2 linked regions of the Hydrogenispora ethanolica genome follow. Each later gene encodes a partner of the first gene's protein in a complex. Links are inferred from orthologs where the notes say so. Each region holds a gene or a part of one and is shown in the gene's direction. Other genes may lie near its edges.

The links.
Region 2: the proteins of dnaB (region 1) and dnaG are in contact, whole or in part, in a crystal structure (PDB 2R6A), measured with the Geobacillus stearothermophilus proteins. The link is inferred for Hydrogenispora ethanolica from one-to-one orthologs. Residues at the interface, in WP_033016901.1 of Geobacillus stearothermophilus: Ser13, Glu15, Ala16, Gln18, Glu91, Leu92, Asp94, Ala95, Val96, Pro97, Thr98, Ala99, Ala100, Asn101, Tyr104, Tyr105, Ile108; in WP_049624496.1 of Geobacillus stearothermophilus: Lys456, Leu457, Leu458, Pro459, Ala460, Asn463, Ala464, Leu467, Leu535, Leu536, Ile537, Ala538, Gln544, Glu545, Asp548, Tyr549, His552.

What each region holds. Positions count from the first base shown.
Region 1 is NZ_SLUN01000017.1:39,152-56,347, reverse strand. The notes cover bases 839-3,643. They hold dnaB (replicative DNA helicase), read left to right. Parts: upstream 839-1,471; coding sequence 1,472-2,815; downstream 2,816-3,643. Other genes in these bases: EDC14_RS14250 (hypothetical protein), read left to right, coding at 3,300-3,635; EDC14_RS14260 (GerMN domain-containing protein), read left to right, coding at 839-1,192. Also shown: EDC14_RS14265 (hypothetical protein), read left to right, coding at 1-514; more of EDC14_RS14260, read left to right, coding at 635-838; EDC14_RS14245 (porin), read right to left, coding at 3,952-4,866; EDC14_RS14240 (YabP/YqfC family sporulation protein), read left to right, coding at 5,181-5,465; EDC14_RS14235 (sporulation protein YqfD), read left to right, coding at 5,471-6,682; EDC14_RS14230 (PhoH family protein), read left to right, coding at 6,713-7,675; EDC14_RS14225 (HD family phosphohydrolase), read left to right, coding at 7,690-9,900; rRNA maturation RNase YbeY, read left to right, coding at 9,881-10,360; EDC14_RS14215 (diacylglycerol kinase), read left to right, coding at 10,357-11,058; cdd (cytidine deaminase), read left to right, coding at 11,114-11,533; EDC14_RS14205 (GNAT family N-acetyltransferase), read left to right, coding at 11,530-12,006; GTPase Era, read left to right, coding at 12,003-12,893; EDC14_RS14195 (SpoIID/LytB domain-containing protein), read left to right, coding at 12,931-14,211; tRNA preQ1(34) S-adenosylmethionine ribosyltransferase-isomerase QueA, read left to right, coding at 14,237-15,259; tRNA guanosine(34) transglycosylase Tgt, read left to right, coding at 15,329-16,438; preprotein translocase subunit YajC, read left to right, coding at 16,625-16,930. UniProt on the Escherichia coli protein: The main replicative DNA helicase, it participates in initiation and elongation during chromosome replication. Travels ahead of the DNA replisome, separating dsDNA into templates for DNA synthesis.
Region 2 is NZ_SLUN01000033.1:53,688-56,626, reverse strand. It holds dnaG (DNA primase), read left to right. Parts: upstream 1-503; coding sequence 504-2,375; downstream 2,376-2,939. Other genes in the region: rpoD (RNA polymerase sigma factor RpoD), read left to right, coding at 2,445-2,939; EDC14_RS20780 (helix-turn-helix domain-containing protein), read left to right, coding at 1-302. UniProt on the Escherichia coli protein: RNA polymerase that catalyzes the synthesis of short RNA molecules used as primers for DNA polymerase during DNA replication.

The sequences.
Region 1 (17,196 bases):
TCAGTATGATGCCTTGACCACCGGCCTGAAATACCGGTTCTCGGATAAGATCGCGGTCAAAGGCGGGGTGCGCTACGATACCGAAGCTGAGGACTATAACGGCTACGCCGGACTGGATTTTTCGATCCCGTTCGGTACCAACCTGCGGCTGACCGGTTTTTATGATACGGGATACCGGGGCGAGGACTGGGCCCGTTACGAAGCGGCGGTCCGGATCCAGATGTATCCGCGGATCTTTTTATTCGCCGGAGTCCGGGGCGAGAACGGCGACGACATCATCATCTATGACTATAACGACGACAACCAGCCGCAGCTTTTCCTCCGCGGCGACCTGGGGTGGCAGTGGAACAAATGGGAGCTGCACCTGCAGCCGATGCTCTATATCGAAGGCGAGTTCTTCCATGATTACCAGCTGAAGTATCATGTCAGCGATCAGACGAGCCTGGTCCTGGACATCAATAGTCAGTACGACAAGGATCCCAAGTACCGGGTAGGTTTCCAGCATAAGTTTTAAAGGCCGGACCCGGCTCTTGAGCCACGGCCGGTGACATGCTGGAGAAGGTAGTTATCAATCGAAAAACAGCAGCAAGGGCGGCCGGGAGCCGCCCTTGGTCGCATTGGGGGGGGCTCGTCATTGCGTCGCGCGACGATTTTGGCAATGTTGGGCGTATTCATCGTTTCCGGCGGAATCGGCTACTATCTGGGCCGGACGGCCACCATTCCGCTGCTCCGGGAGAACCGGCGGCTGATGGCGGAGAACCGGGAGTTGGCCACCGAAACGGCGGCGGTATTCTTCATGCGGACGGACGGGAATAATTTCTCGCTCCAGCCGGTGCTGGTCCGGATTCCCCGGGACGGCGACCGGCATCGCCGGGCGCTGGCGGCGTTGTTCGCCGGACCGCCGGCGGGCTCCGGTTTGGAGAGGCTGTTCCCCAGAGACACCGCAGTACTGGATCTGAAGGTCGCGAACGGTCTGGCCACGGTGGACTTGAATCAGGCCGCCACCCGTCTGAACGTCGGCGCCGAGGGGGAGGCTCTGGCCGTCGCTTCCCTAGTCAATACCCTCACCAAGTTTCCGGATATCCACCAGGTGAAGATCCTGGTGGAAGGGAGCGAGGTGGAATCGCTGGCCGGCCACGTCGATCTGACCCAGACTTTTGGCTTTAACGATCGGGTGTTGGCTCCCGAATGACCGGGGCAGCCTTCCGGCCGCCCCGGCCATATCCGTTCAAGAGGTTGCCCCCGCCGCAGGGGACAGCCTTTTTCTTTTGCTCCCGGGCGGAGCCGCCGTGCATGGCAGAAATTGGCGCGGCGCCGGAGATGAAGATTTTGGACTCGCGCCCGGCGGGCGGCAGGGACTGCGGCTTTTTTACAGAATTACTATGGTATTGGAATCATGACGGTCTTATTACATTCAATGCGAGGCCGGAGTCAGCAAAGCTGACATCATGCCGGATGGAGGAAGTCAACGATGAGTATTGCATCCATTGCCGAACGGATCCCCCCGCAGAATATCGACGCCGAACGCTCGACGCTGGGCTCGATGTTTTTGGAGAAGGAAGCGATCGAAAAGGGCCTGGAACTGTTGCAGTCCGAAGCTTTTTACCGCGAGGCGCACCGGGTCATCTTCGAGGTCGTATTGCATCTGCATAACCACGGCGAACCGGTGGACATCATTACCGTTTCCGAAGAGTTGAAACGCCGCAACATGCTGGAGAAGATCGGTGGGATCCCCTACCTGACCGCTCTGGCCAACGCGGTGCCCACCGCCGCCAATGTCGAATACTACGCCAAGATCGTGGCGGAAAAGGCCTTGCTCCGCTCGATCATCAACACCGCCACCGAAATCGTCCGCCTGGGCTACGAGGGCGCCGACGAGGTGGACAGCATCCTCGACCAGGCCGAAAAGCAGATCTTCCAAATCGCCCAACAGCGCCACGTCAAAGGGTATGTCGCGCTCAAGAGCATCCTGATCGACACCTTCGAACGGATCGAGCAACTCTATGAGAACCGGGGCGGCGTCACCGGGCTGGGCACCGGGTTTCGCGATCTGGACCGGATGACCGCCGGCCTGCAACCGTCGGACCTGATCATTCTGGCGGCCCGGCCCAGTATGGGCAAGACCACCTTCGCCCTGAACCTGGCCAGAAACGCCGCGGTGGACTACAAAGCGCCGGTGATCGTCTTCAGCCTGGAAATGTCCAAGGAGCAGCTGGCCCTGAAGCTGCTCTGTTCCGAGGCGGGCGTCGACAATCAGCGGATCCGTACCGGAACCCTGCGCGACGAGGACTGGCCGCGCCTCTCCCACGCCCTGGGCCGGCTCTCCGAGTCCAATATCTACATCGACGACACTCCCGGCGTGACGGTTTTCGACATCCGGGCCAAGGCCCGGCGGATCAAGGCCGAGGCCGGCCTGGGATTGATCGTCATCGACTACCTGCAGCTGATGCAGTCGCGCGGCCGTTCCGAGAACCGGCAGCAGGAGGTGTCGGAGATCTCCCGGTCGCTGAAGGCGCTCGCCCGCGAGCTGGAGGTGCCGGTGATCTCCCTGTCCCAGCTGTCGCGCGCCGTCGAGCAGCGGACCGACAAGACGCCGTCCCTAGCCGACCTGCGCGAATCGGGATCCCTGGAGCAGGACGCGGACATCGTCGCCTTCCTCTACCGCGAGGATTATTACAATAAAGAGACCGAGAAGAAAGGGATCACCGACCTGATCATCGCCAAGCAGAGAAACGGCCCGGTCGGCACGGTGGAGTTGCTCTTCCAGAAGGAATTCAGCAAGTTCGTGGGGCTGGATCGACAGCATCAGATTTAGGTTAACATCGTGACCCCGGGCCCGAACGGCAGTAGCAACAATCGTGTCGTTCCTCCTTTGAAGCAAGCGAGAGGGGAACCTTGATTTACCGGGTTTATGAAACTTTGAAACAAAAAGCTCAGTCAAACATGGTCCCCCTCGCTACTGAACTTCAAACTTATCCCGTTCGAGGCAGCCCTCACCCCCCCTCTCTCGTCAAAGGCCGGTAGAGGGTTTTGGGAATGGATTGGCAAGAACGGTCTTCGATACCCTTCTCCCGGCCGATGCCGGGAGAAGGGCTGGGGATGAGGGCTGCATCGAGCGAGCTTACGAAAGGGACTTTCCGTGTGCAACCAAAATCTTCCGAATCGCCTGATGCAAGTGAAACTCAGGGGAGAGTCTGGTTTTGGGCCCTCGGAACTCACCCCTTGAGTTACCCGGAAGCCAGTAGCAACTATAGTGCCTTTCCCTCTCTATGAAGCAAGCGGCTCAAGGAAGCGAAGAGATGGGACCTTGTTTTACCGGGGCTTCCCCGACTTATCCACAGCCAAAATTCATTAACCCCATTCAACGATACCGTTTATCCACAAAAATAGCTTACTTATTCACAAAACCAGCTCGCTTATCCACAAAAAGAGCTTGCTGGGCGACTGAGCGAGCTCATTTTCCCGAAAAAGAGCTTGTTCATTCACAAAACGAGCTCGCTTATCCACAAAAAGAGTTCGCTCGACGACTGAGCGAGCTCATTTATTCACAAAAAGAGCTTGCTTATCCACAAAAAGAGCTTGCTGACCGATTGAGAGAACTCTTTTTCCACAAAAAGAGCTCCTTGAGCGATTGAAAGAGCTCTTTCAGCCGCCGAAAGAGATCCGTGATTCGTAAAAAGATCTATTTCACCCCCTCAACCTATGGCCTAAATCGGGAAGGGGAACCACCGGGCTCCATAGTCGAAAAGCTTTTAGGCTGCCGAAGAATGATGGTTACTCTCTCCGATTCGGAGAGAGCGAAGAGAGAGGAAAATCGGCTTGGTAGCTTGGTGGAGTTGCCTCCAGAAAGAGTTTAGCAAGTTGGTGGGGTTAGATAGACAGATCAGATGTAAGGGAGTGGAAAAAATAAAAGCCACCCCGAGAGGTGGCTTTTATGTAGGACAGTATTTCTTAGAAGCTGATAACTGCTTTGGCGAAGTTTTTGCTGTTGTCGAAGCCGCCAATAGCGTAATTGGGGCTGTGGTAAAGTTCCAGGGTCAGGTTATCATTTACAGCGTAGCTAACTTTGGAACCCCAGTGTTTACCTTTTCCACTGAATGTAGCATTGTATTTGAAATCATCGTTGAACTGTTCTTCGTACTCCAGAGTTAATTTTCCAATAGTGTAAGCGGCGCCAACATAATAGGCAGTCTTAGCATCAGAAGAAGCGGCTTCGGTTTGATCGGCAACTCTGCCCAGTTCGGTCCAGAGCTTCAAGGAATCGAACAAAGTGGTGCTGGCCTGGAAAGCATAACCCGCATCGCCTTCACCTTCATATTGATAATTCAGACCCAAGTCGAAGATGGAAGCTTTGGTATTAAGTTGTGCAACAAAAGCTCCAGCCTCAACTTTGCTGGTAGCACTTTGGCTAGAATCGGCCGGGACTACAGCTAACCATACGTTAGTATTATCATCGAAGGAATAAGCGTATTTAACAACTACTTGAGCAGCGGTAATTCCGTCGACATCACCGGCTAGAGGAGAAACTCCACCTAACAAGTCGATGATGCTCGGGGTAATGCGAATTTTACCAAGGGAGAAATTACCCAAACCTGTCTTATAAGTAGCAAATGCTTCACGGACTTTGACATTAGCGCCATTCGCAGCCGTATCAGCATATTGAAGCGATACGGTATAATTGGTCGCGTCATTAATACTACCATTGAAGAAAATACGAGCATCCACCTTTTCAGCATCGGTTGTACCGGTGTCTTCATGGGCTTCATATTGAAGCAAACCGGTGACGGTCGGCGCGGCAGCGGAGACGCTGGCCACAACTGCAAAAACCAGAACCAGGGAGAGTAAAGCAACGAGCAGTTTTTTCATTCTTTCTTCCTCCTTAATTTTTTTGGTATCTTTTCGATACCGATTCTCTGTAACGCGTACCGGAGGAGTTGTCTCAGTTTTCTCCTCAAGTTGTTACACAAACCTAAAATTACCACTAGACATCCCGGTTGTCAATTGCCTTGATCTCCATATAAGCAGAATATAACAAACAATTAACAAAAAACTAACCTTTTCCGGGAACTTCTCTGCAAAGGATTTAGGAACGGCGGGCCGGACCGGAAAAAGGCTACACTTAACTACCGGATTAATAAAATCCACCCCTCGCCGCATACAACATAATAGGGGGGATTGCCGTGCCGGAGAAGAAGAGTCCCATCGGACACAAGTTAATGGAGTTTTTGGATATACCGCTGGATACCGTGGCCGACTGGCCGCGGATCGTATTGAGCGCCAACCGGAGCGCGATCATTGAGAACCACCGCGGCGTCATCGAGTATGACACGCGGGTGGTCCGGGTCAATACCAAACTGGGCGAGCTGCGGATCGCGGGCGAGAATCTGACCCTGGTCTCGGCGGTGAAGGACGAGGTCATCATCCAGGGCCGGATCGCGCAGCTCGACTTGGTGGACTGGAGGTAGCGCGGATGCTTTTGAACCGGATCGTCTCCTGGCTTCTCGGTTATGTGGAGATCCTGGTCCGCGGCCCGCATCTGGAGAAATTCATCAACTTGGCCACCAATTCCGGGCTGGTGCTCTGGGATGTGAAACGGGTCGGCCCCGACGTGCTCCATGTCAAGCTGCGGGCTCACGGCTTCCGGCGCATCCGCGAATACGCCCGGCGCTCCCAGGCCACGGTGCGGCTGCACCGCAAGCGGGGCTGGCCTTTCAGCTGGCGAAAAATGCGGCGGCGCCGGACCTTCCTGCTGGGCTCGGTGCTGTTCGTGGGAGGGTTAATCTACCTGTCCACCTTGGTCCTGGTGATCCGGGTGGAGGGATTTGAGGGGGCCGACCGCCAACAACTGTTCACCACCTTGGCCAAGCTGGGGGTCAAGCCGGGAGTGACCCGCCGGAGCCTGCTGACCCGCAAGACCATGGTCGAACGGGAAGTGATGCTGGAAATGCCGCAGGCGGTCTGGTTCGGGCTCAATCTGCGCGGCGTGGTGGCCGACGTCACGGTGGTCAAGCGGAAAGTGCCGCCGCCGGCCCGGAGCAGCTACGATCTGATCGCCGGCCGCGACGGGCTGGTCACCAAAGTGGCGGTCATCCGGGGCACCTCGGCGGTGAAAGAAGGGGATACCGTCGCCCCGGGCGACCTGCTGATCAGCGGCATCGAATGGCAGAGTGATAAAGCGAGCGGTGAATTGGTAAAAATACCGGTACCGGCCAACGGGATCGTGGAGGCCCGGGTCTGGCAGGATATCGAAGTGACCGAACCGCGCCTCTGCTGGCGGGCCCTGCCGGAACGGGAGCGGCTGACCGCTTACAGCCTCCGGGTGGGCAAACGGCTCTGGCCCCTGTTCCGGCTGGGAAAGCGGCCGGTTGCCAATTATTCCTGGACCCGGTGGCAAAAGAGACTTTATCAAGGCAGGAATCCGGCTTTGGTTGTAGAAATCATTAAAGATACCTGGCAGGCGGCCCGTTGGGTGAAGGTGGTCCGGACCCCGGCGGAGCTGAAGGCGGCCGCGCTGCGCGAAGCGGCGGAACGCCGCAAGTATCTGCCGGGCCGGGGCGGCAAACGGACCGTCCACTGGTCGACGGAGGGCAACTTCCTGAAATTGATCGTCACCTACGAAAGCATTCAGGATATCGCCCTGATCGCTCCGTTGAAAGATCAGCCTCCGGAATCGCCAAATTGACATTTTAATTGAAGGAGTACTCGCAGCTATTTGAATAATCAAGAGTTGAAACTGGCGCTTGAACCCCGTTTCGCCCCGCAAATTATCGGCAAACTCGAGGAGCATCTGCGGTTGGTCGGCGCGGGGCTGGGGATCGAAATTTTTTCCCGCGGCAATGAATTGGTCCTGTCCGGCGCGGCGCCTGGGGTGGAGCGGGCCGCCGCCATCTTCGCGATCATCGGCGAACAACTGCAGCAAGGCAACCATCCCGGCCCGGCGGAGATCACCTATATGATCAGCCTCGCCAAGGAAGATCAGCTGGCCAAAGTGGCTTCCCTCACCCAAAACATCGTGGCGGTCACCGCCCGGGGCAAGAAGCTTTTTCCGCGGACCATCGGCCAGCAGCAATATGTGGAAGCCGTGCGCCATCACACGCTGAGCTTCGGCATCGGGCCGGCCGGAACCGGCAAAACCTATCTGGCCGTGGCCCTGGCCGTGGCGGCGCTCCAGGCCAAGGAGGTCAACCGGATCATCCTGACCCGGCCGGCGGTGGAAGCCGGCGAAAAATTGGGTTTTCTCCCCGGCGATCTGCAGGAAAAGGTCGATCCGTACCTGCGGCCGCTGTATGATTCATTATATGACATCATGGGGGTCGATCTTTTTCAGAAACATTTTGAGCGGGGCGTGATCGAGATTGCTCCGCTGGCGTATATGCGTGGCCGGACCTTGGATGACTCGTTCATCATCTTGGACGAGGCCCAAAATACCACGCCCGAGCAGATGAAGATGTTCCTGACCCGTCTGGGATTCGGTTCCAAAGCGGTGGTGACCGGCGATATCACCCAGGTGGACCTGCCGCGCGGCGTGCGGTCGGGCCTGGCCGATGTGGCCGAGATCTTTGCCGGAGTTTCCGGCATCGCCGTGGTGATGCTGAGTGATCGCGATGTGGTCCGCCATGAGTTGGTGCAGCGGATCATCAGGGCCTACCAGCGCTATGATGCGCTGGACAAGTAAAGGAGACGGCTCGCGTGGAACACAATGACAGTCAAGGGTTGACCCCGAAGAAAGTCCGCGGTAATGAGACGGCGGCGCCCCTGGAAGTCCTCGCCAAAATGGCGGGCGTGATGAAAACCCCGTCGGTCCGCGAAGGACTGCTGGTGGTCGTCTGTTTTTTGCTGCTCATCACCTTGTTGCAGATCAATCTTTTCCCCCGGGCGCTTGACCTCAAAATAGGCCAGGTCAGCAAGGAGGAGATCGTGGCTCCCAAGGACGTGGTGGACTTTGAAGCCACCAAGCTGGCCCGGGCGGACGCCTGGGAGCGGGCGGTGGAGATCGCCAAACAGGATCCGGCCTATTACCAGATCGACAACTCGGTGGGAAATGACGCGGCCTATAAGCTGAACCGCTTTTTTGAATTGATCGATCAGGAACGCCAACGGGCGGAAAGCTCCGCCAGGCCGGGTGTGGCGGATTCCGTCGCGCAGCTCATCGCGCGGTTGACCAAGTTCGTCTATCAATCGCCCAGCCGGGATTTGGTCCGCAATCTGTTGGCGTTGTCCGATGACGCCTACCAGACCGTCAAGGAAAAATCCCATCAGGTGCTCCAGGATCTGGAGGCCAACCAGATGATCGGCGAAAACGACCTGGCGAAGGTCAGAACGTCGCTGGCGCCGCTGCTGGAGAAACAAGCGGTCTCCCGGACGGTCCTGCCGGTCCTGGCCCAGCTGCTGGAGGTCGCGATCCGCCCCAACCTGGTGCTGGACCAGGCGAAGATCGCCCGCCTGCAGGAACGGGTCAACCGGGAAGTCCCCGAGGTGGTCCACCGCCAAAACGAAACCTTGATCGCCAAGAACCAGGTGATCACCGAAAATGATCTGCGCATGCTGAAAGAGCTGCATCTGATCACCGATGAATCGAACCGGATCCGGGTGTTCCTGAGCCTGTCGTTCTTTCTTATCTTACTGATCATCCTGGGTCTGGTCTATATCATGCAGTTTCATCCGGCCCTCTTTAAGCAGGAACGGCTGCTCTATCTGATGTTGTTGCTCCTGGTGATGGTGGTCGGATTGATCAAGGTTTTGTCGTTGGCGGATAATACCTCGCTGCCGTATCTGGCTCCGGTAAGCTTCGCCACCATGTTGGTGAGCGTTTTGGTCACTCCGCAACTGGCCCTGGCGATGACCGCGATCCTGAGCTTGTTCGGCGGAATTATTGTGGAGCTGAATCTGGCGCTGACCGTTTTTTACTTCGTCAGCGGCGTGGTATCGGTCCTGGCGGTCTTCAATTTCCGCCGCCAGCGCGATCTGGTCCGCAGCGGCCTGGTGCTGATGGGGGTCAACGCGGCGACGGCCATTGCCTTGAATCTGCTGTTCCGGAGCAGCTTCAACGTTGAGATCGTCCTTTTCGCCGTGGCCAACGGCATTCTCTCGGCGGTGCTGGCCATCGGCTCGCTGCCTTTCATTGAACATTTATTTAAGCTGACTTCAGCCATCCGGCTGCTGGAATTGTCGAATCCGGGCCATCCGTTGCTGCGCCGCCTGCAGATTGAGGCTCCGGGCACCTATTACCACAGCGTCATGGTGGGCAATCTGGCCGAGGCGGCGGCCGAGGGCATCGGCGCCGACGCGCTCTGGGTGCGGGTCGGTTCTTATTATCATGATATTGGCAAGATAAAACGGCCATACTTTTTTGTGGAGAATCAGTTCGGCCAGGAGAATCCCCATGAGAAGCTGAATCCCACGCTGAGCACGCTGATCATCACCTACCACGTGAAAGAAGGCGCAGAGATCGCCCGAGAGCACGGCTTGCCCGATAAGCTGATCGAGATCATCGAGCAGCATCACGGGACCGACCTGGTTCGCTACTTTTACAAGCGGGCCACCGAGAGCGTGCAAGGCGAGCGGGAAGCCCTGATGGAAGAGGATTTCCGCTATGAAGGCCCGAAACCGCAGAGCAAGGAGGCGGCCCTGGTGATGCTGGCCGATTCGGTGGAAGCGGCGGTTCGCTCACTGGCCAAACCGTCTCCGGCCAAAGTGGAGTCGCTCATTCAAAAGATCATTCGCGAACGGTTGGACGACGGCCAGTTCGACGAGTGCGATCTGACGCTGAAAGATTTGAATAATGTGAAAAATAGTTTTTTGAAGGTTTTTGGAGGGTTATTCCATAGTCGAGTGGAATATCCTGAGACTGTGTTGAAAGAGATCGAGAGGAAGAAGAGCGGTGCCGACTTTAGTAAATGACATTCAGCAAACCTTGCCGGTGGACGAAGCCCAGCTGGATTTGTTGATTTCGGTCCTGGACTTCGGCCTGGAAAGCCACGGCAAGCCGCAGGCCGAAGTCAGCGTGATCCTGGCGGATAATCCCTATATCCATGAGTTGAATCTGCAGTATCGCGGAGTGGACCGCCCCACCGACGTCCTGTCTTTCGCCATCGCCGAAACCGTGGCGGAGGATCAGCCGCCGCAAATGCCGGAAGATGCGCCCGAATTATTGGGGGACATTTTCATCTCAGTCGAGAAGGCCAAGGAACAAGCGGCGGAGTACGGGCACTCTTTTGAGCGCGAGCTATGCTATTTGGCTGTTCATGGATTGCTGCACTTACTGGGATTCGATCACCAAACTCCGGAAGAGACCGTCCGGATGCGCGAAAATGAGGAAGCGATCCTACGGCAGCATGACTTGGGGAGGAAGCCGCTTTGAGGGCCCGTTCCTTGCTGGATTCATTCAATTATGCCTTCGACGGCGTGGTCTATACCCTGAAGACGCAGCGCAACATGAGGCTGCATTTTCTGGCCACTGCCTTGATCCTGTTGGCCTCGTTGATCTTCAAACTTACCAAGCTGGAGATCCTGATCCTGTTTCTGGTGATTGCCTTTGTCATTGTCACCGAAATGATCAATACCGCCATTGAAGTCGCGGTGGATCTGGTGACCCAGGAGATCCACCCGCTGGCGGCGATCGCCAAAAATGTGGCGGCGGGCGCGGTGTTAGTCGCTTCCACGGTCGCGGTGATCATCGGCTACATGATCTTCTTTCCGAAGCTGGATCCGTTAATTCCGATGGTCATCGTCTCCCTGCAAAAGTCACCCATCTACCTCAGCATGATCGCCATCACCTTTACCGTGGTTTTTACCATTGCCGGAAAGGCGCTCACCAAAACCGGCCGGCCGGTGCAAGGCGGCATGCCCAGCGGCCATACGGCCCTGGCCGCCGCGTCGGCCACCGCCATCTTCTTTCTGACAAGGCAGAGCCTGGTTACGGCGCTCGCCTTATTTTTACTCTTTTTGGTGGCGGAGAGCCGGATCGAGAATAAAATTCATACCCCCGGGGAAGTCCTGGTTGGCGGCTTACTCGGTTTTTTGACCACGACTTTGATCTTTCAATTGTTGCTGAGGTAAGCGGAGCGGTTCCGGACGGCCCTGAGGAAACGCGGCAGAACCGCAGGAGGATTGGATGGAGAATCAAAAAATTCGGGAGCAATTAATCGCTGCGGCGACAGCCGCCCGGGAACGGGCCTATGCTCCGTACTCTCATTATAAGGTCGGTGCCGCTTTGCTGGGCCGGTCGGGGACGGTCTATACCGGGTGCAATATCGAGAACGCCGCCTATTCGGCGGGGATCTGCGCGGAAAGAGTGGCGGCGTCGAAAGCGGTTTCCGAAGGCGAAAAGGATTTCGCGGCCCTGGCGGTGGTGGTGGAGGGCGCCGAACCGGGTTCGCCCTGCGGAGTATGCCGGCAGTTCTTAGCCGAATTCGACCTGGATTTACCGTTATATCTAGCGAATCTGAGCGGCGCGGTGGTCGAAACCACGCTTCGGGAGTATCTGCCCCAGGCTTTTGGACCCGCTCATCTTAAATCACGGAGGAATGAATGAACTCTGCCGAGCAGACCATTACGGTCGAAATTGCGACCAAGATTGATGAGTACTTACGCGAAACCATGCTGGCCATCGATGAGGAGGCTTTCGGACCGGGCAGCTTGAATGAATGGTCCTTGCCGCCTTTTTTACACTACGGCCGGGTCTATGTCGCCCGCTACAACGGGACCCCGGTGGGAATCGCCGAATTGATGCGGGACTGGCGCGATCCGGAACTGGCCTATTTGTACGGCGCTGCCGTCGCCAAGGAGTACCAGGGGTACGGGATCGGCACGGCCATGCTCCGGGCGATCCTGGAGGGTTTGCCCCGCTCCGGGTTTCGCCGGCTCCAACTGACGGTCCATCCGGAAAACCAGATCGCGATCCATATTTACCAGGATAAATTCCGGATGCGCAAGGTCGATTTTATGAAGGACTATTACGGTCCCGGCGAAGACCGGTGGCTATTTGAATGGACTTGGGACGGATGAAGGAGAAACAGTTTAAATCGGGTTTCGCCACGCTCATCGGCCGGCCGAACGTGGGCAAATCCAGCCTGCTCAACCGGATCATCGGCCAGAAGATCACGATCACTTCGGACAAGCCGCAAACCACCCGGACTCAGCTGCGGGGGATTTTAACCCAGCCGGGTTACCAGATTGTCTGGATCGACACGCCGGGGTTGCACCGGCCCCTGCATCAACTGGGGACCGAGATGGTCAAGACCGCTCAGGCGGCCTTGCGCTCGGGCGATCTGGCGGTGTGGGTGCTGGATGCCTCGCAGGGACTGACCCCGGCCGACTTGAAGGTGGCGGAAGAGTTGCGGGCGGCGAATCTGCCGGTCCTGCCGGTCTGGAACAAGATGGACCTGGTCCACGACGAACAGTTGCCGGAGCTTCCGGGGTTCGCCGCTCCGTTGCGGGTTTCGGCCCGGGACGGCGGCGGCCTGCCGCAGCTCCTGGCGGCGGTAGCGGAGGCGTTGCCCGATGGCCCGCCGTTTTATCCGCCGGAGATGGTGACCGATCATCCGGAACGGTTTATTGCGGCGGAATTCATCCGCGAACAAGTCTTGAACCACACCCAGGAGGAAGTGCCCCACTCGGTTGCGGTCCAGGTGGACGAATTCAAGGAGCGGGACAACGGCCTGATCTATATCGACGCCGTCATCTACGTGGAACGGGATTCTCAAAAAGGAATCCTGATCGGAGCCGGGGGCGAGCGTTTAAAACAGATCGGCCAGGCGGCCCGGGCCGATATTCAGGAATTGCTGGACGCCAAGGTCTTCCTCAATTTATGGGTCAAAGTGCGGGATAAATGGCGGAATAACCGGTCCGCCCTGCGGGACTTCGGCTATTGGGAACAGGAGCGCCGGGATTAAGAACGGCCATCGCCCGCCTTTGGGAGTGAAGTCAGAGATGCGCAAGATCGATTGGAGAATCTGGATCGTCATCCTCGGTTTGTTGGCGGTGCCAGCGCGCTGCAGCGCCGAAACGCTGGTGCGAATCGGCATCGGTCAAAACCTGGCCGAAGTCAAGCTGGCTCAGAATGCCGGCGCGCAGCTGCTGGATCTGTCCAGCGGAGTGCCGCAACCGCTATCCCAGCTCGGGGAGGAGACGCTGATCACTGCCGGCAAGGATGCCATTCTGGTCGACGGCAACCCGATCGGAGCCGGACCGCTGGAGATCGCTCCCGGGACCGGCCTTTTGACGTGGAATCGCCGTTTGTACCGGGGTGTTTTTTCGATCGCGCTTGCCAACGGGAAGTTGACTTTGGTCAACCAGTTGCCGCTGGAAGATTATTTACGGGGGGTCGTGCCGCGCGAAGTGATACCGAGCTGGCCCCTGGCGGCTTTGAAGGCTCAGGCCATTGCCGCCCGCACTTATACCGTCGCTTCCCTGGGCAAGCATGCCGCGGCCGGTTTTGACCTCTGCGACACCACGCATTGCCAGGCGTACGGAGGGGCGTCCTATGAAAATCCCAATACGGACCGGGCGGTGGCGGAGACCGCCGGCGCCATCCTGAGCTATGGGGGAAAGGCGATCTCCGCCTTTTTTCACGTCTCCTCCGGGAATTATACGTCGGACTCCGCCGACATCTGGGGCGGAACGGTTCCTTATTTGAAAGAGGTTCCCGATTGGGATTCCAGTGCCGCATATGCCCAATGGACCCGCAGTTTTCAATGGTCCGAACTGCAAGCCCTGGTCGCCCGCTCCTATCCGAAGATCGGCGCGTTGCAACAGATCTTGCCGGTGGCTTTCGGGAGGGACAGCCGGGTCATGAAGCTATTGCTCAAAGGGGCGTTGGAAGAGACGACCGTCACCGGCGAACAATTCCGGAACCTGGCGGGCCTGCGGAGTTCGAACATGCGGATGGCGGTCGTCTACGGTCCCGAGCCCTGTGTCACCTTGTGGTGGGTCCATGGCACCCTCTATCCGGAAGCGCTCGTTGCGACGACCGAAACCCCCGGCCTGGTCGGCGATTTGCTCAATCCGCCGTGGGATCTGTTCGACCCTTGGGAATGGCTGCGGGATAAAGAGCCTGTGCAAGTGGTGTTTAAGGGGGCCGGATGGGGTCACGGCGTCGGGCTCAGCCAAGCGGGCGCGAAAACCATGGCCGAAAGAGGGTATAATGAACGGCAGATTTTGGAATATTTCTATCCGGGAGCGAAAGTTACGGATTTACCGGATCCCGGATGACCGAATGGAGTGGAATCCCTGAACCATGCTAGTGAGCCAGTTTGATTACGAACTGCCGCCGGAATTGATTGCCCAGGAGGCAGTGGAGCCGCGCGACCATTCCCGGCTGATGGTGATCCGCCGCGCCGGTCCGAGCGTTACCGACCATCATTTCTACGATCTGCCCGAGTTTCTGCGGGCCGGGGATCTGTTGGTCTTCAATGATACCCGGGTGATTCCCGCCCGGTTGCACGGACAGAAGGACGGCCCGGACGGGGCCAGGGTGGAAGTTTTTTTGCTCAAAGAATGCCGCGCCGGACATTGGGAATGTCTGGTCCGGCCGGGCAAGCGGTTGAAGGTCGGGGCGGTAATCCGTTTTCCCGGGGACATGACCGGGCGGGTGGTGGAGTCCGGAGCGGAGGGAACCCGGATCATCGCTTTCAGCGGGCCGTCCGATTTCCGGGAATGGCTGCGCGCCAACGGGACCACTCCCTTGCCGCCGTACATTACCAAGCCGGTGGCGGATCCGGAGCGGTATCAGACCGTCTACGGCGTCCATGAGGGTTCGGTGGCCGCTCCCACGGCGGGGCTGCACTTTACGACCCGGCTCTTGGACCAGCTGCGCCAGGCCGGAATCGCCTTCGGTTATCTCACTCTGAATGTCGGGTTGGGGACCTTCCGGCCGGTGCAGGCCGAGACCATCGAGGAACACCACATGCATTCGGAAATTTTCACGCTCCCTGAGGAATTGGTGGCGCAAATCGCTGCCACCAAGCAGGCGGGCGGCCGCGTAATCGCGGTCGGAACCACCGTGGTCCGCGTCCTGGAGTCCCAGGCGCGCGGCGGACCGTTGCAGGCGGGTTCCGGGGATACCGATATTTTCATCTATCCCGGTTTTCAATTCCGGGTGATTGACGGGCTCGTCACCAATTTTCACCTGCCCAAATCGACTTTGTTGATGCTGGTATCGGCCCTGGCCGGCCGGGAGCTGATCTTGGAGAGCTACCGGCACGCGGTGGCGGAAGGTTACCGCTTTTTTAGTTTCGGGGACGCTACCCTAATTTTATAAGAGCGCGGCAGGAATTTGATATTTGCAGGAATTTGATATTTTCGGAAGCGAACAGGAGAATTTTCGACGATGGGTTTCAGTTTCACCGTAAAGCACGCATCGCAGGAGAACCGGGGCCGCATCGGGTTGCTGGAGACTTTTCACAGCCGGATCGAGACGCCGGTCTTTATGCCGGTCGGCACGCAAGGAACGGTCAAGGCCATGACCGTCGATGATCTACGGGCCATCGGCTTCCAATTGATCCTCGGCAACACGTACCATCTTTACTTACGGCCGGGGCTGGATATTGTCAGCGAAGCCGGCGGTTTGCGCCGGTTCGCCAATTGGCCGGAATCACTCTTGACCGACAGCGGCGGGTTTCAGGTCTTCAGCCTGGCCAAATTGAATAAAGTGACCGAGCAGGGGGTCAACTTCCGCTCCCATATCGACGGCTCCTCCCATCTCTTCACGCCGGAACGGGTGATGGAGATCGAGATGGGGCTGGGCGCCGACATTGCCATGGCCTTTGACATCTGCCTGCCGTATCCTTCGAATTTTCAGGTCGCCAAAGAGGCGATGGAGCGGACGCACCGCTGGGCGGAACGCTGCCTCAAGGCGCATCACCGGCCTGACCAGGTGGTGTTCGGAATCGTGCAGGGCGTGACCTACCGCGAATTGCGGGAGGAGAGCGCCCGGACCTTGGCCAGTCTCGGTTTTCCGGGATATGGCATCGGGGGATTGAGCGTGGGAGAACCGAAACCGCTCATGTACGAGATGCTCGACTATACTGTGCCGCTGTTGCCGGAGGAGAAGCCCAGATACCTGATGGGGGTCGGCTCGCCGGACGCGTTGTGGGAAGGGGTGGCCCGGGGGATCGATATGTTCGATTGCGTTTTCCCGACCCGGATCGCCCGGAATGGCACCGCTTTGACCTCGCTGGGTCGGGTGATCGTCCGGGATGCCCGGTATGCGCGGGATTTCAGTCCGTTGGACCCCAATTGCCAATGCAAAACCTGCACGGAGTATACCCGGGCTTATCTCCGCCATCTCTTCAAGGCGGGGGAAATTCTCGGCGCCCACCTGGTCACCTATCACAATTTATACTTCCTGAAACAGGTGATGGAAGAGATCAAGCTGGGACTGCGCACCGGCACGTTCGAGGAGCGGAAGGCGGAGTTCTTCGCCCGTTGCGCCAATTGAGGCCGCGCTTCCTTTGGCCGGAGGAGACTCCGGTTTGGTTGGAGTCTGACGCGCCGGGAAGTACCGTTGGAAACGAAATGACCCTCCGTCGTCCGATTCTGGAGAAAAAGAAAAGGGAAATAGGACACGGTTGTCGAATTATAAACTTATTCATGGAAATTGCTGGCTACTAAAGGAGGTGTATAGATGAACTGGTGGATTCTTGCAGCCAAACAGCCGGTCGATGCGGGTGCGAACCCATGGGGCATGGGATTGATGTGGTTGCTTTTTTTGGGCATCTTTTGGGTGTTCTTAATCATGCCGCAACGTAAACAACAGAAACAGCGGGATGCCATGTTAAAGAATCTCAAAAAGGGCGACAAAGTGATCACGGTCGGCGGAGTTCACGGCGAGATTACCGACTTTGACGGCGACGAGGATTTGCGGATCCGGGTCACCGATAAAGTGGAATTGAAAGTGACACGGGCTTCCGTGGCGAAGGTAAAAAGTTAAAGAGAGTTTATACTCTCTTTTTTTTATAGTTATGGGACATGGAATGCGACCCGAATCGGACGGAGTGTCATACACTATCATTCGGGGTTTGCGAAAGCGGATGGTTAGGGAGGTTTGCCTGGGTTTGGAACCCGAAGTGCCGCGGCGACGTTGTATGATGAGGATGTCCATAGTTTTCTGGTAAAAGTCGCGGTCCGGAACCTCCCGGACCCGGACGCATCGTGTCATGTTGCGGAATCGTAATTCATTAAGATAAGGAGTATTTG
Region 2 (2,939 bases), on another replicon or contig:
CGTCCGTTGCGGACCCTGCTACGACGGTGGATGCTCCCATTCGAATTGAGGCTGAATTTACCGATAAAGTTTGGGTCGGCATCGATGCTGATGGAACGCAGCCGCTCACGAAAAATGGGAAGACTTTCACTTCCGCCGATCCGAAACAGACTTGGACCGCCCAAAACACGATGGTCATCAAACTAGGAAATCCCGCAGGCGTACGCTTGACATTCAACGGCCAGGACGTAGGCCCAATCGGTAAATACGGAATCCCGATCACGATTACCTTCACTCCCGCCGGTATAAAAGAAGCGCCTTGAGGCGTTTTCTTTTTTTCTGATGAAATTGCAAATTCCAGTTCACGCCGGTAGACCGGTGAACGTGGCAAGAACGGGTTCGGGCTATTGAACTATGTATAAAAGAATTCCGATACTGATATTATTTACTGTTGATCCATAATGTCTGATTGAAAAAAGCAGGAACTGTTTACCCGGACGAAGAAAATATGTATATCATGGAATTTGACAGGTGATAACTTGGACCGTTTACGACAGCAGGAGCTGATTCAAGAGATTAAAGAGAAAAATGATATCGTCTCGGTCATCTCCGAGTATGTCAGTTTGAGAAAAGCCGGTCGTTCGTGGGTTGGCTTATGCCCGTTCCATTCCGAGAAAACCGGTTCGTTCAACGTAAACCCCGAGAAACAGTTCTTTTATTGTTTCGGCTGCAGTGCCGGTGGCGACGTTTTCAGCTTCATTATGAAACGTGAGAATCTGGAATTTATGGAAGCGGCACGCAAGTTGGCGGAACGGGCGGGAATCGCCTGGCCCGAGTCCAACGACCACCAGGCGGACCAAAATAAGAATGAGTTATTAAAAATAAATCAACTGGCAGCATCTTACTTTCATTATTGTTTATCCAGGACGGAACAGGGGAAACGGGGCAGGGAGTATTTGGAGAGGCGCGGTATTGACCCGGAGATTTGGCGGAAGTTTTCACTAGGCTATGCCCCCCCGGGCTGGCACCACCTCACGGAGACGCTGCGCAAAAAAAACGTACCGCTGGAGAAGGCCTCGACATTGGGTTTGGTCAGCTTCGGTGAAAACGGTTATTACGACCGTTTTCGGGACCGAATCATTTTCCCTATCTGTGATCCCCAGGGCAACGTCGTCGGTTTCGGCGGCCGCGTACTGGATCAGGGCGAACCGAAATACTTGAATTCGCCGGAGACCGCTCTCTTTCATAAAGGGCGTTTCCTGTATGGACTACAACTTGCCAAGGAAACGATCCGCCGCCAAAACCAGGCGATTATCATGGAAGGGTATATGGATGTCGTTCAGGCGCATCAGGGTGGTTTTCAACAGGCCATCGCTTCATTGGGAACCGCGCTTACCCAGGATCAGGTCAAATTGATCAAACGTTACGGTTCTGAGGTGATCTTGGCATATGATGCCGACACCGCGGGACAAAACGCCACGTTGCGCGGAATGGGATTGCTGCGGGAAGCGGGGTTGACAGTCAAAATACTACGGTTGCCTGCCGGCGAGGATCCGGATTCCTTTCTGAAGAAAGCCGGCGAAAAGGCCTTTCGGGAACAATTGGCTCAGGCCCCCGGGTTAATCGAATTTAAGATTGAGCAAGCGTTGCGAAAATACGATCTTAATTCTTCCGAAGGGAAGCTTGGAGCAGTTCAAGCGGTCCTGCCGGAATTGGGCGAGATCGAAAGTTCCGTGGCGCGGGAGTTTTATATCCGTCAGTTGGCCCGGGAAATCGGAGTTTCCGAAAATGCGGTATTCGCGGAGGTTGACGACTGGCTTGCAAAAAACAGGAAAAAATCTCCGGTACTGGATAATAAATTGATTCCTAGTTATACTAAAATGACAACTGAAAAAAATGGCCTAAGTGTTGGCATAATAAGGAATGCCGAATTATCCCCTATCCAAGCGGCTATTTTTGAGGCGGAAAAGGAACTTTTGCAAATCGCTTTGCAGGAATATGATAAATTTGCGCGAATTAAAGAAGAATTGAAAGCGGAAGATTTCCAATTTGCGGTTTGGCGGGACTTTTTCGGAGCGCTGCAAGATACTGAGCCGGCGCCGGAGAATCATCAAATATTGGATGAACTTACCGGTCCCATACGCGAATTGGCTTCGACGCTGCTGGCGGAACAACAATTTAAATCAGGCACCGGTGATTTGGCAGGAATATTGAATCGCTTGGATATGTTGCGCCTTAAAGCAAGGATTCAAAAGTTGACCGAACAGATCGCCACGGGAAAAGATGATTCGGGGCTTCAGTTATCCGAAGCCGATCTAAAGGCAAAACTGTTGGAGTTCACCGAATTAAACCGGAAACTGAAGAAGGAATATCCAAGTTTCTCTGCAGAATTATAATTAAGAGCAAATATTCGTATACCTCGAAAAATCGAGCGTCTACCCCCCGGGAAGGATGGTAAAAACACGTTGGGTAAAGAAAAAACCTTGCCAAATATCGAAGGCATAAAAGAGTTGATTGCAAAAGGCAAGCGAAAAGGGGCCCTCTCGTATCATGAAATCATGGATGCCTTGGAGCAGGTAGAGCTGAATTCGGATCAGATCGACGAAATTTATGAAGCCTTGGCTACCCACGGCATTGAGATCATACCCGACACCAGTGAAGAGCCGATCGAAGATCCGGACGGTTTCCAACCGGATAGCGAGGAAGAGGTCGAGATCGACTTAACGATTCCGGAAGGAATCGCGCTCGATGATCCGGTGCGGATGTATCTGAAAGAGATTGGCCGTGTTCCTTTACTCAACGCCAACGAAGAGATCGAGTTAGCCCGCAAAGTGGAATCGGGCGACGAAAACGCCAAACGGCGATTGGCTGAGGCCAATCTGCGCTTGGTGGTCAGCATTGCCAAACGTTATGTCGGTCGGGGGATGCTCTTTTTAGACTTGATTCAGGAAGGCAATCTC